4 regions of the Paenibacillus sp. 7523-1 genome follow, and region 1 is predicted to be linked to each of the others. Evidence: riboswitches for the same ligand, from Rfam matches in the RefSeq annotation. Region 1 holds a riboswitch; each other region holds the start of a gene.
What was found. A riboswitch is a leader RNA that binds a small molecule or an ion and turns the genes downstream of it on or off. The one in region 1 is predicted to bind cyclic di-AMP.
Positions count from the first base shown of each region.

Region 2: it holds a riboswitch for cyclic di-AMP, as region 1 does, so the genes downstream of both, CHH60_RS29105 (C40 family peptidase) here and CHH60_RS00730 (3D domain-containing protein) in region 1, are expected to answer to the same signal.
Region 3: it holds a riboswitch for cyclic di-AMP, as region 1 does, so the genes downstream of both, CHH60_RS28495 (3D domain-containing protein) here and CHH60_RS00730 (3D domain-containing protein) in region 1, are expected to answer to the same signal.
Region 4: it holds a riboswitch for cyclic di-AMP, as region 1 does, so the genes downstream of both, CHH60_RS19025 (hypothetical protein) here and CHH60_RS00730 (3D domain-containing protein) in region 1, are expected to answer to the same signal.

Region 1 covers NZ_NPBR01000002.1:137,878-141,473, forward strand. Annotated here, with positions in the region: gene CHH60_RS00720 (ABC transporter substrate-binding protein/permease) at 1-273, shown strand, start outside; gene CHH60_RS00725 (amino acid ABC transporter ATP-binding protein) at 260-985, shown strand; cyclic di-AMP (ydaO/yuaA leader) riboswitch at 1,251-1,449, shown strand; gene CHH60_RS00730 (3D domain-containing protein) at 1,452-2,126, shown strand; gene CHH60_RS00735 (polysaccharide deacetylase family protein) at 2,253-3,044, opposite strand; gene CHH60_RS00740 (hypothetical protein) at 3,196-3,537, shown strand.
Region 2 covers NZ_NPBR01000034.1:28,783-32,378, reverse strand. Annotated here, with positions in the region: gene rbsK (ribokinase) at 1-502, shown strand, start outside; gene CHH60_RS29115 (c-type cytochrome) at 577-936, opposite strand; gene CHH60_RS29110 (GNAT family N-acetyltransferase) at 1,091-1,603, opposite strand; gene CHH60_RS29105 (C40 family peptidase) at 1,895-2,365, opposite strand; cyclic di-AMP (ydaO/yuaA leader) riboswitch at 2,369-2,506, opposite strand; gene CHH60_RS29100 (hypothetical protein) at 2,767-3,596, opposite strand, start outside.
Region 3 covers NZ_NPBR01000032.1:49,944-53,539, reverse strand. Annotated here, with positions in the region: gene CHH60_RS28500 (TatD family hydrolase) at 1-602, shown strand, start outside; cyclic di-AMP (ydaO/yuaA leader) riboswitch at 845-1,099, shown strand; gene CHH60_RS28495 (3D domain-containing protein) at 1,371-2,555, shown strand; gene rnmV (ribonuclease M5) at 2,708-3,253, shown strand; gene rsmA (16S rRNA (adenine(1518)-N(6)/adenine(1519)-N(6))-dimethyltransferase RsmA) at 3,258-3,596, shown strand, end outside.
Region 4 covers NZ_NPBR01000017.1:104,786-108,381, reverse strand. Annotated here, with positions in the region: gene CHH60_RS19040 (urease accessory protein UreF) at 1-491, opposite strand, end outside; tRNA gene CHH60_RS19035 (tRNA-Leu) at 917-999, shown strand; gene CHH60_RS19030 (glutathione peroxidase) at 1,138-1,614, opposite strand; cyclic di-AMP (ydaO/yuaA leader) riboswitch at 1,983-2,155, shown strand; gene CHH60_RS19025 (hypothetical protein) at 2,274-2,669, shown strand; gene CHH60_RS19020 (HAD family hydrolase) at 2,840-3,523, shown strand.

The sequences.
Region 1 (3,596 bases):
GCGGCCATGAGATTTATTATTTTGCCACAAGCTTTCAAAGCTGTACTGCCTGCCATCGGTAATGAATTCGTAACCATTATCAAGGAATCGTCCATTATCTCGGTCATTGGTATGGTTGATATCATGTATCAGGCAAGTGTAGTCAAAAACATTACGTACCAAGGAATGAATCCGTTCCTTATTGCAGCAGCCATATACTTTGTATTGACATTTATTTTGTCCAAGCTGCTGGGTCGACTGGAAAGGAAGTTGAGTGCAAGTGATAGACGTTAGACAACTATACAAATCCTACGATAAAAACGAAGTACTTAAAGGCATAGATGTCACGATTGGCAAGGGCGAGGTCGTTGTTGTGATTGGTCCTTCAGGATCAGGCAAAAGTACTTTCCTTCGCTGTCTTAACTTGTTGGAGCAGCCTACTTCAGGTGAAATTAATTTCGAAGGCGTATCGATCACAGATCCCAAACACAACATTAATGCAACCCGGGAAAAAATGGGGATGGTGTTCCAGCACTTTAATCTGTTTCCGCATAAAACCGTGGAGCAAAACATTACCATTGCCCCGATTAAAGTCAAAAAGCAATCTGCACAGGAAGCCAAGCAGATCGCCACAGACTTGCTCAAAACCGTTGGGTTATTGGATAAAAAAGATGCTTATCCGAGTCAGCTGTCTGGTGGACAGAAGCAGCGGATTGCCATTGCCAGAGCGCTTGCGATGCAGCCGCATGTGATGCTGTTTGACGAGCCAACGTCTGCACTTGACCCGGAAATGGTTGGTGAAGTACTCGACGTTATGAAACGCCTGGCTGAAGGCGGCATGACGATGGTTATTGTTACCCACGAAATGGGCTTTGCCCGTGAAGTGGGTGATCGCATCATCTTTATGGATGGCGGTGTAATTGTGGAAGAGGGCACACCGGATGAAGTATTTGGTCAACCTAAGAATCCACGTACACGTGACTTCCTCGGTAAAGTCTTGTCATAACCTTTGAGCATGATCCAGTCAGTGAACCGGATTAAATAGAACGAACAAAAAAAGAAATCAAACAACCTTGCTCACGTCACGTTAGCAGGGTTGTTTTTTTGATTATGGATAAGTATCCAGTGTCGTAAAAGTAACGTTTCTGTCATCGTTCCAGAGCTGCTTGATCGCTCTTTAACAAGAAAAATCCTTATTTCTAAAGCCGCATAATGTGTTGTTCAATACAGTTGGTAACATTTACTACGGACCTTGGTTACAAAATTGTGATATATTGTTCCTGCCGAAACTTCCTGAGGAGGAAGTGTGGAGGATGTAATGATGCAGACCGTGGGGGGAAGTTTGAAACGCACGCTGCTTGGGGTGAATTAGGGATACATAACGCAAGACGAATGTAACAGAGACCTATAGGGTGGTTTCCTCCATCCGAATCCGACAACTAACTTCGCAGGCACAATGAGGGAGGAAGACCATGATTAAGAAGAGAACTATAGCCAAAACAGCAACAGCCCTATTGACAGCAGCAATGCTCATTCAGGCCGTTCCAGCTCACGCTGATTCTGTTCACGTGGCCAAAGAGGGGGATACCTTCTATACCTTATCGAAACAATATGGAGTTGGACTGAACACACTGGTTAAAGCAAACAGTGATATTTCACCTTACAACATTTATGGTGGTTTGAAAATTACGATTCCTGGAAAAGCAAACACAGCCTCAGCTGCTCCAGCTGCGAAGAGCTCTACAGGTGCAAAGACGATTGCGACCGCTAGCCTTGATGTAAATGCTGACGATAAAGTCGTTGAGGCCTGGGGCAAAACGTTTGATTATAGTAAATCCATTGATGTGAAAGCAACAGCATACTCTGCAGCCGCTTCCGAAAATGGTGGATGGGGTGCTGTTGATTACTTCGGTAATCCACTTGAACTCGGCACGATTGCAGTAGACCCTAGTGTCATCCCACTGGGTACAAAGGTTCTTGTTACGGGTCACTCCCATCCGGCGCTGCCTAAGCAGGCATTTGTGGCTACTGCCCGGGATGTCGGTGGAGCGATCAAAGGGAAACGAATTGACATTTTCATTCCTGGAAGCCAGAAGTCTGTGAGTACCTTTGGTTTTCAGGACGTTGAACTTTATATCTTGAAATAAGTATCAGTGCTACAAAAGGGTGCCTTTATTACACGATGAACGCGTAATAAGGGTACCCTTTGTCTTTATTAAAACGCGCAAGATTGTTAATTCATAACTTATGTGTTTCCTCTACTAAGCCGAGTATTATTTGCTTTTTGGCAATTGCAGCATCTCGTCCAAAGTCACCAGATTGAAGCCCCTGCATCGCAGTTCATCTATAATCTCCGGAAGTGCTCCAATGGTACCGGACAGATTGGAGCCCACGCCTCCGCCCGCATGTTGAAGAATGATGGAGCCTGGTTTGACTGCAGATAAGACATTCTGCTTCACTTGTTCTTTGCTAAGGCCTTTCCAATCCAGCGAATCCACATTCCAATTGACGATGCTGTATTGCTGTCTTGCGGCCCATTGCAGCTGTTTTTCATTAATATCCCCGTATGGAGGACGAATCATTTTTGGTGTATACCCGGTCAGTTTACGAATAATGTCGCCGGTATGTAGAATTTGTTTGCGAAAAGCATTCAAAGACAGCTTACTGAATTCAGGGTGGTTGTAACTGTGGTTCCCAACAATGTGACCTTCCCTAACGATCCGTCTGACGAGGTCGGGATGTTTCTCTGCCCGGTTGCCAACAATAAAGAAAGTCGCTTTAACATTATATTTCTTTAAAATATCCAATACCTGCGGAGTGAAGCGCGGATCAGGTACATCATCAAAAGTCAGTGCTACCTGTCTGGTTGAAGGACCATTGGTCTTGAACGTATCGGCATATTTCTGCCTTAGCTGACCGAGTGTCAGCTGTTCATCCTCAGATAGATCCGGCTTTGCAGCAGGCATGCTCTCTCGAACGGGTTTTGCCAGCAGTTGTCCAGGTGAATAGCTTCCACTCATAAAGATAAGGATCAACATGGAGAATGCGATGAGGCGAATACGCATGATATAGCCTCCTTTGTCAAATTGCGTTCTCTTTGGTATGCCCGTGTTGATGGTCCATTATGCATAAATGTGAGATGTTTCATTGTCCAATTCAGTCATTAAGCTCATAATTCCACCATTACATATACTCCAAAAGGATGGGTGGATTAGGATGGGTACGTATGATTTGAAATCGGTTCGTTTGCAGGTCATTGAAGCTGGAGAAGATAAGATATTTTTGGTCACGGGTGGGAAAGCTCATATAGGGGCTGTGGCGACCTTTTATCCGGAAAGAGAACGCGTGGTGGGGACGGCAGTCCATATACCGGGGCATAAGGAACAGGAATTGTGTGAGCGTCTTGCACGTAAGGCCGCAAATTCTCTTAAGGTGACTGTAACCGTTATTATGGGGATTCATTTTGACGCCATTACACGTGTACAGATTGATGAGATCGTACAGACGGCGGAAAAGCTGCTCGATGATCATTTAACCCTGGCGAATGATACAAAATAGTATATTTTGGGTGAATCTGAATCGTGTTTTATGATTTTTTTTGGTAAAATTGAAACGGG
Region 2 (3,596 bases), on a different contig from region 1:
GGCAGAAGGCAGCGCACTGGTGGTGCTCAACCCGGCTCCAGCGGTGCCGGGTCTGCCCCAGGAGCTCCTGCGGTGCGTCGACGTGGTCACGCCGAACCGCAGCGAGCTTGCCGTGCTTACCGGCCGGGATGATCTCCGGCCGGAAGACGTGGATGCGGCGGTCGCAGAGCTCGCCGCATCGCTCGGGGCCGCTGTCGTCACGACGCTCGGCCCCGAGGGGGCTGTGTACGCGGCAGCGCCTGGCGGCCGCGTACAGGCTGGGCGTGCCGGCGCTTGCCGTGCGCCGGGCTACCCCGTAAGCGCCGTCGATACGACCGGCGCTGGCGATTGTTTCAACGGCGCGCTGGCGGTAGCCCTTGCGCGCGGGGAAACCCTGGACGCGGCAGTAGGCTATGCCATGGGAGCGGCCGCGTTATCCGTAACGAAGCTCGGCGCCCAGTCGGGGATGCCGTATGCACGTGAAGTGGAAGCCTTTTTGGCAGAACACTCAGCCAGAGGCTGAACGATATGACGAAGAGGCCCGTACCATTCCCGAGAGGGAAGGCAGGGGCCTCTTTGCTGCGTATCTCGTTATCCTTATTTCTTCTCGGCCAGCCACATCGCGATATTGGCAATTTCCTCGTCCTTCAGTTTGTCCTTGAAGGAAGGCATGCCTCCGCCTTTACCTTTGACAATGGTAGAGTAGATCTTCTCCACATCATCCTTGCTGCCGATGTTAGCTAGAGCAGGTCCTACGCCACCTTGAAGCTGATCCCCGTGACACGTGATACAATTGGCTTTGACCAGTGCTTCAGCCTGTCCGGCATCCATTGCGACTTCCGGCATGGTTGGTTTCGCTTCTTCAGCCACTTCCTCTTTCCCTGGAAGCGTAAACATTAATACAATAGCCAATGCGCATGCTGCAAAAAATACCCCGCTCATGATCCATTTGTGCATCCGTTATGTCCCCTCCAGAATGAAAGATCATCTAAACTGAAACTGTCCATATCATTATAACGGAACCTGTTAAGACATCATAGCATTTTGTGGTAATTTTTTGAACTAATCACATAAACGGGCATGAATTTCTTTTGGTTATGCGGTTTAAGGGTTAACGAGGTCCTTCATAGACCATGCAATAAAAAGGCATCAAACCACTTGGTGTCTGTCGTTCATACGTATCCTGGGTGACAAATCCAGCCTTGTGATAAACCCGAATAGCCCGCGTATTCCAGGTGAGCACTTCGAGATCGATCTCATGACTAGGGTTCCGCCGAATGGCTTCCTTCACGATCGCAGAGACGAAGGCAGTACCGCGACCTTGTCCACACTGTTCAGGGTGCATACCAAGTCCAATGCGCGTCACGCCTTCAAGAGGAAAGAATTGAACGAATCCGCAAAGTTGGTCCTGCTCTCCGAGTACAACAGCATATTGCTCTTTTCGAAGCTGCTCGTCCCCGAATTCAACCTCCAGCGCCTTCATCTGTTCCCAGGGCAGCCAGGTATAGATGTTATAGGGTGGTTCATATGTCCAGCTGCAGATCAATGCTGCATGTTCTTCTTGCATCGGCACAACGTGAAACGTTACAGAAGCTTCATCCACACCACTGCACGCTCCTTTCATTGTGAACAAGCTACTTCTAGTCATACGCTAATCGTTTATAACATATGTCATTTCATATTTAATCCTGATTTTACTCTACAAAAGAGGAGGGCATTTGGCAAGGTTTTGCTTCCTTGAAAAAAAGTGAAACAAAAGTTCCGGGAATTTCGTTTATATTATAGTAGGATGGGTAAAAACATCATAAGGGCATGGACGAACAAGCACAAAAAAACCGCCGGATACATTCCTGCGGAGAATGTACCGGGCGGTTGATTTATGCTTCGTTACAGTATGATGTTGCTCAGCTTGTCCCTAGTCGAGGGCCAGTGACTCATATGCGTCCGTGCTCATAATCCGTTTAGCGCCAACATAGCGGTTGGCCCAGTAGTTCTCACTCAAAGAACTAATGGTAACTCCTTTGGAAGACGAGGAGTGTGCAAACTTACCTTCACCCACGAAAATCCCTACGTGTGAAACCCCTTTACCCGTTGTATTGAAGAATACCAGATCGCCTGGTCTCATTTCCATGCGGGATACCGAGTCACCCATGTCGAATTGGGAACTGGATTGACGAGCCAAATCGATGCCCAGCTTTTCGAATACATACCGTGTGAATCCAGAGCAGTCAAAGCCGTTAAGCGTTGTTCCACCACTTTTGTATGTAGTTCCCATTGCTGAATCAATTACTTTATCCATTTTTGAATCTGCGAATGCGCTGCCTGCTCCAAGCGATAGTGCGAATGTTAAGCTAAGGACAGCTGCTGTTAATTTCTTTTTGAACAAGAGATATACCCCTTCCAACGCCTGCGAGGTTAGCTTAAGGATTCGGTTGAAGGTCCCCTATGATCCCTCTGTAGCAAGATCAATTCACCCATAACTGGTTCCCCCGCTTCCCAGGTGCCAGGAATTTGGCTATGCTAGTTGTGCACCTGCGAAATCAAGAAATGACGATTTAATTTTAAGTAGTTACAATTCATAAGGTAAAGATTACAAAGTTGTTACTAAAAACTCACTGCGATTATTGTAACAGAGGAGTAAAGCTTTGGCAACGTTTAACAAGAAAATTAGCAAAAAAAACCTCGACCTTTGACGGGGAAAGGTTGAGGTTTGCTTTTTTGAAGCGTAAACATTGACACAAGTTTACATGAAGATGGTAACAATTTTTGAGCGGTTCATTACACTTTTTAACCTTTGGAGGACTTGGACTGCCAAAGGCGGAAATGAGCACATATCTTCCATATATCCAACAAACATCTGGCGAGCGGATAGGTTTGTTGCAGGATCAGACCGATGAGACCTGTCAGGAACCACGACGCAGATGTGAAGGCACCGAAGATGAGCAGATGAATTCCTCCCAGAACCACTGCGATACCAATGAGAGAAATGATATGACGCAAGGCGAGCAATAGACCGAGAAATGTACCTTTTACCCCGCCCTGACTCTCGGGTGCTGTGACGCCAAACTGCATATATAACAAAGCATGATGTACGATCCATCCATACACGATCCATCCAGCTACATATGGAATGCCTGGCAGCAGCAGCTGCAGCGAGTGGAATCCATCCAGAAAGATACTATACAGCTTGGGGATCAGCCAGTACGCAGGCAGCAGTAATAATAGCGTTTTAATGAAATGAAGCAGCATCATCGGTTTCCACAGTGCCTTGATCCCACGTATAAAAGGAATACGTTCTTCTGTATGATTGAAGTGTTGTAATGAATAGAGTAGCCCTGCCTTAATGAGAGGGGTAATCAGCATGCGGAGCAGGAGCATGGCCCCAAGTATCCATAAATAACGATGTACCTCGGGATGGGTAGACAGACTGAGCTGGCTTTCCATTTTGAATAAAATGGTACTCAGCTCCCCAGCGTCAGGGTCCGGATAGCGCAGCAGCAAGGGAATGACTGCCGATTGCACCATTTTATAGATGAAGTAACCCCATACTAGCTGATAGAGAAACAAAAGTGCCACAATGAACATATGCTGACGGACGAGAAACCAGCCCTCACGTA
Region 3 (3,596 bases), on a different contig from region 1:
TATATGCAGCTGTAGGCTGGCATCCTCAGGATGCCATTACGATGCAGGAGGGCGATCTCGAGTGGATTGCGTCTCTGTGCAAGCATGAAAAAGTCGTTGCCATAGGCGAGATTGGCCTGGATTATTATTGGGACACTTCACCCAAGGATGTGCAGCATCGTGTATTAAGACAACAGATCGGACTGGCTCGTGAACTTAACATGCCGATTGTCATTCATAATCGTGACGCTCATGAGGATATTGTCAAAATTTTGCGCGAGGAAAAGGCTGGAGAAGTCGGGGGTGTGATGCACTCATTCTCTGGAAGCTGGGAAACGGCAAAACTCTGTCTGGATCTAGGGTTCCATCTATCCTTCGGGGGACCAATCACGTTCAAAAACGCCAAGCAGCCAAAAGAGGTACTGGCGAAGGTGCCAATGGACCGTTTTTTCATTGAAACTGACTCCCCATATCTTACACCACATCCTTATCGTGGAAAACGAAACGAAACAGCGCATGTACGTCTGGTTGCAGAAGCAGCTGCGGAAATTAAAGGCATTTCGGTAGAGGAAATTGCTGCAATAACGACCAAAAATGCCATGGAACGATTTGGGATTCGTTAAAAAACGAAGCAAATGCGGTGAAAAAGAGAGGTAGACGGAGCGAATTTGCTTTTTGATCCAAATAAATGAAGAATATTACAATATTTTAACCAAATATTTAGAAAAACGTACTTGAACAACGCTTTACAACATGCATCGAAACAGGATATCATCTTTTCAGTGAATTGTTGTGCGGAAAATTGGACAGATGTTCGGGGGATGAACAAAGGGACACTTTCCGATGACACAACAATACTTTTCATGAACCGATCTCGCTGAGTCTCCGTTAACGGAGAGCGGGGGAACCAATAGGGCTTAAACATCAGTGTAAGCAGCTGATGCGCATCGTTTCGCTGACCCAAAAGCAGCGGATGCACTTGCGAAGCGCTATTTGATTTCTTCTTTGGGTCTCGGGGTGAATTCAAGGGCATCCGCCATGAGCGGGTGACCGGAGATAGGGCGGCTCTCTTTCGCCCGAACCCGACAGCTAACCTCGCAAGCGGAAAAAGAGAGGCAACCTCGTGCATGAATTTCCGATATTCAAAATCATTCGGAAGCCACGAAAGAGTTCCTCTTACACTCTTTCTTTGGCTTTTTTGTTTTTGAATAAAAGAAATAAGGTCATCATACGGTAAGAATTCAGGTGGTGACATCATGTTGCGAAGAGTGGTTCATGGTGCAGAGCCGGTCATTGAGATATCGATCAGTTCTGTAGAAAATTTGGTATAGTCGCGTCAAAGACATCATGCATTAACTTTAGACGGCGAGGCTATGAAGGAGGACGGAGAAGTGGGCACATTCCAACCAGAAGAGACCCATGAGTCACGATCATCCAGTAAGTCTTACGCGTTGCGGTGGAAGCATGAGAACATGCGTCAAATGGCACTGATCGCTATTTTCTCAATCGCGCTTACAATCATGATCTTGTTAGTCGTTTACGGTCAAGCCGGGAAACAAATTTCGCTGGTTATTGATGGCAAAGCTCAAGCGGTAGAGACTCGTACAGGAATGCTTCAAGAAATGCTGGAGGAGCAATCAATCACAGTCAGCCCCCATGATGAGGTATCCATGCCTTTGAACGGGGCAATCGCAGATGGAGACCGCATAGTTATTGAGCGGGCCGTTCCAGTCAACATTACGGCAGACGGAGACACCAAGACTCTGTATACAACCGATTCATCGGTAGAAGATGCAATTCAGAAATCTGGAATTGAAGTTGCCAGTGAGGATAAGGTTTATCCTGCGCTCGCAACACCAATCAAGGCAGATATGAAAATTCGCGTAGTGCGTGTAACAAAGCGTACAGTGGAAGTGGAACAGCCGATTGCGTACAAAGTAATCAAAACGGCTGACCCTAGCTTGTACAAAGGTGACAATCGCGTCATCGTAAACGGCAAAGAAGGTACACTTGTACAGCATATCGAAAAGGTGTTTCAGGATGGAGAGTTAGTCTCCAAAAAGATGGTGGGCAAATCGGTATCGACCAACCGTGTCGATAAAGTTATTGCTGTCGGAACCAAAGCAAAACCAGTTGTGAAGCAGCCGGAGATTCAGACGGTATCGGCCCAAACCTCCACAGCAAAGAAAGAAACGACAACGAACTCGAAGAAAACCGCTGCATCAGGCAGCAAAGTGATTACCGTCTCAGGCACTTCTTTTAAATATTCCAAAGTACTTAAAAATGTATCGATGACCGCGTACTCTTCTGAGGAGCCTGGCATTGGTACAAAAACAGCTTCCGGTACCCGGGTAACTGAAGGACGGACCATTGCGGTCGATCCAAAAGTGATTCCGATTGGCTGGTGGGTGTACATTGAGGGCCTCGGCTTCCGTCGTGCGGAAGATACCGGCGGCGCCATTAAAGGCAACAAAATCGATGTGTATTATGACAGTGTGAAGCATGCCCTGAATTTCGGACGTAAGAAAGGCAAGACGGTATATGTGATCGGTCCGGTGAAGCCGGAAGCGAACTAAAATCGTTTTACTTTGAAATGGGAATGCTATAAAATAGTTGCATGAATGAATCATGCGGAATATGCGGCGGTGGAGTCTGAATAGACTCGCCGCCGTTTGGCAGAGAAGAGGATATTCCTCTTCTTTTTGCGTTAGAAAGGAAGAAATGGAACATGATAAAAGAAGTCATTGTGGTAGAAGGACGCGACGATACCGTCGCCATCCGGCGGGCTGTTGAGGCAGACACCATAGAGACCGGCGGATCAGCCATCAATCAGCGAATCCTGAAGCGAATTGCACTGGCACAGGAGAGACGTGGTGTGATTGTTCTTACGGACCCGGATCATGCCGGAGAGCGCATTCGCAAAATCATTGCAAATAAGGTCCCAGGCTGTAAGCATGCTTTTATTCCGGAAGCGGATGCAACCCGCAAAGGGGATATCGGGGTCGAGAATGCCTCGCCTGAGGCAATCCGCCATGCGCTGGAGCGTGTACATACCTCTTATGAGGGTGTACCGAGCCTGATCGATTGGGAGGACTTGATTGCAGCAGGACTGATTGTGCACCCACAGGCAGCCGCAAGGCGTATGGAGATGGGGAATCTGCTGGGCATAGGTTATTGCAACGGAAAGCAGTTCCACAAGCGTCTGGGTGTATTCCAAATTAGCCGGGAAGAGTTTTCTGCAGCATTATCGCAAATTGAACGTGAAGGATTGTGAGCGTATGAATGGCATGGATGAGACTTTGGAAATTGCAACACCTAAGCGAACGAAAGAGATAATTCAGAGACACGGTTTCTCATTTAAAAAAAGTCTAGGTCAGAACTTTCTGATTGATCAGAATATATTGAACAAAATTGTAAATGCAGCGGATCTGGACGAGTCCAAGGGCGCACTCGAAATCGGCCCGGGGATTGGGGCACTTACGGAGAGACTGGCCCGAGCAGCCGGCCCTGTAACAGCTGTGGAAATCGATCAGCGTTTATTACCGATCCTTGGAGAAGTAATGGAGCCCTATCCCAACGTCCGGATACAGCACGGCGATGTGCTGAAGCTGGATTTG
Region 4 (3,596 bases), on a different contig from region 1:
GCATTCATGGCTGAGTGCAAGTAACCCATTACCGCTTCCTCGACGGGGATATCGAGGTAGTGGTTGATCCAGGCGTGAACAGTAGAGAGGCAGCCTATAGACTCGTATTTGGCAAGGGTATGTTCGAGCTGGTTGAATTCAATCCAGGGGTGGAGAGCCCGGGCCAGCTTGATCAGTCTTTTGCCCATGGCAGCGGCTTGCTCCCTTTGATCAGAAGGAGTCCGCTGAACGTGAACCAACTTGTCAATGAGTGCTGTTCGCCATGTGTCATTATGATCCGTTGCGCTGTAGATACCTTTAATCGCCATGCCCTCAAGTCGAACGATACTGGGATGCAGCTGGCAGCGCATGAAGGATTCCAGATCATCGGCATTTCGGATGCTGCCTTCAGCGATGTGTACATCCATACCAAATGAATGGGTAAAACCTCCGACATGAATGGAGGAATCAAGCAGTTTGACATAATCGAGCAGCTTATTCCCACGGTTCACGGTCTTTCGCCTCCTATGTTCGTAAAATGTTATATTATATAACATTATTATTGATTTCTGAATCCTTTTATGTTTAAAATCCGAATTATATGATATATATAATCACATAAACATCCGTATTTTGTCAACAATTTCTTGCTTTTGAGTTTTAAATATATTTTAATGTTATATTATATGACTCGTAATGATTAAATGCTAGAAAACTAATGATAGGTATATGATACACTTTCGTATGGGGAGCTAAAATTAAAAATGAGGATGTATAAATGAATTGAAATTTAATGTATGCAGCAGTTAAAAGATCATGACGAAAAAAACCGATATTTGGAGGGGAAACACAGGTGCAAAAGTAGTTTTTATAAAAGTGCTTTACTTTTATAATGTAAACCTGTATAATCAATTTTGTTGCCGATTATTTACGACATGCGGTCGTGGTGGAATGGCAGACACGCTATCTTGAGGGGGTAGTGGGCGTATGCCCGTGGAGGTTCGAGTCCTCTCGACCGCATCATATTGTACGACAAGAAGAGGTTTTCCGAATATGGAAAACCTCTTTTTTTGCGTTGGAAATACAATAAAAAAAGGCCATTCACAGAGAACCGGACTTTCTCTGGTTCCCTGTTGATTATGGCCTCTCCATATTGATTTATTTCAGCAGTTTCTCAATATCAGCCTCAATTTGGTCAGGAGTCGTTTTTGGAGCATAACGCTTCATGACACGTCCGTTCTGATCAACGAGGAATTTGGTGAAGTTCCACTTGATGGCTTTGGATCCGAGCAGTCCCGGTGCCTCTGTTGTCAGGTGTTGGAATAGTGGGTGAGCGCTTGAGCCATTAACATCAATTTTCTCAAACATAGGAAAGCTTACACCGTAATTCATCTGACAGAACTCAGCAATATCGTCGGAAGATCCTTTTTCCTGAGCGAATTGGTTACTTGGGAAGCCTAGTACTTCAAACTGCCGGTCTTTGAATTTGTTATAGAGTTCCTGTAAGCCTTCAAATTGCGGGGTCAGACCACATTTGCTCGCCGTATTTACAATTAGCAGCACCTTGTTGCGATAATCGGACATCTCGACTTCCTGGCCCCGAAGGGTATTGACTTTGTAGTCATAAACGGACATGATCAGTCGCCTCCATATCGTATAATGGGTTAATGATACCTATAGTTATATTATATTGCTTACAATTAGATAATGCAAAACTAATTAAATAAATTCCTATGTTTACTTACAGATATTTAAAATTACATACGTTTTTCATAAGGACGAGAATTAGCGAGATTCACAGAGATGGATGGAGAATGGATTGGTTGTAAGCGATATCATTGATGTGTAATGCCTTAAATTCGTCCATTCGCTGATCTGACCGGACTTTACACTAACATGTCGCGGGTGTATGATTCATATCGTAATTTCTATTTCAATTAAACTTAACATGAACAACGAAACAAACGATAATATCGCTCTGGTCAATACATGAAACAGGAACGATGTTTTAATCGCTGAGTTTCCATTCATTCATGGGTGGGAAACGGGGGAACCAATCGGAACGGCTGTCATTGCAGCTAATCCATGGGGTGAATTTTTCGGTGCAAGCCGGAAATAGGGCGACTCTCGCGCCCGAATCCGTCAGCTAACCTCGTAAGCGTTAAAGGGAGAGGCAACAAGCCGTACGCATATTCATGGCGTTTTCGTCATGGGTTATTCAAGAAGCGTTCGGGAGGCCTTGGTCCCCCACGCTTCTTTTTTGTTGTCTTTTCACGCCAAGGGAGGAACGAACGATGGATAATGAGATGATTCTAGTAACAGCACCGAATGAAGCAGGCCGCAAGTTTATCAAGCTGTTGATGTACAAAAAAATGCCGTTTGCCGTTCTGACTAACAGTGCAGGGGAAGAACGGAAGCTCCGCAGAATCGGAGTGGAGAACGTCATTCGCATGAATACAGCTGAAGCTCAGAAGTGGTTTCTACCGCAGTCGAGTGTAGGCAACGTTTTTATTTTCGAGAACAGTTTGAACCTGACCTGCCGCTATTTGCAGATCTGCCGTTCCTGGACCTCCAAATCACTATGTGTGATTACGGAACAGAGTCACCCCAAAGGCATTTACCGCGGGATGGGAGCTGACCGCATTGTGTATTCCCTTAATGGAGAAGTTGGCTTCTTGCTTAATGGTTAATGTGATAGCTGCCGATTGATCCGGTGTAAGGTGCCTGTTATAATTGAACTTGTGGAAAAACGGAATTCTGAGGAGACTCATGCATGATGGTGGGTCTTCTTTTTTATTTGAGCATTAATGTACATTGCTGATTTAGAGATTGCGTTCATGGCTAACAAGGAGGAATAGGCGTGCCGGATGTACGGGGGTTAAAATGGTTGTTCTTTGATGTAGGAGATACGCTGGTGGACGAATGGGAGCCGGTAGATGATATTATAGGGCAGTTTGTAAAAGAAGCCTGCTTGCTTGGATATCCGGTGAAAATAGAGGAAGTGCGAGAGATATTTGCCTCGTGTTACCGAAATTATGAGCAGTGGCCCATGAGGGTAGCCATTCGAACGCTAATCAGCGATGAACGTCATAGGGAGCAGATCCAGGAGAAGTTGAAGTTCCGGAAGGAATTGGAGAAACCCTTCGCTTCTGCTGACGCGGTGTTGAAGGAATTGTCACACCATTATCGAATTGGCATTATTGCCAATCAGAGTCTAGGGACAGCAGAGCGCCTGGAGAGCTACGGTCTGCGGAGGTACGTGGATGTACTGGCTTGCTCGGCAGAAGAAGGCGTATCCAAGCCGGATCCGGAACTCTATGCTGTGGCTTTGAAGCAGGCGGGATGTGAACCCCAGGAAGCAGTCATGATTGGGGATCGGATTGATAACGATATCATTCCTGCCAAGAAGCTGGGGATGCGAACGATTCGGATTTTGCAGGGCTATGGACGATTTCAGCCTGAGCTGGAGGGCCAAGAGCATGCAGACTGGACCATCGAAGCCTTGGAGCAGATTATTCCACTGCTTGTGCCTTCTGAAGGTTAGCGGATAAAATTAAAAAGAGATGACCTTCGCGTCATTAAATACTGGACAAGGCAAGTGTACGGCAAGCTAAAAG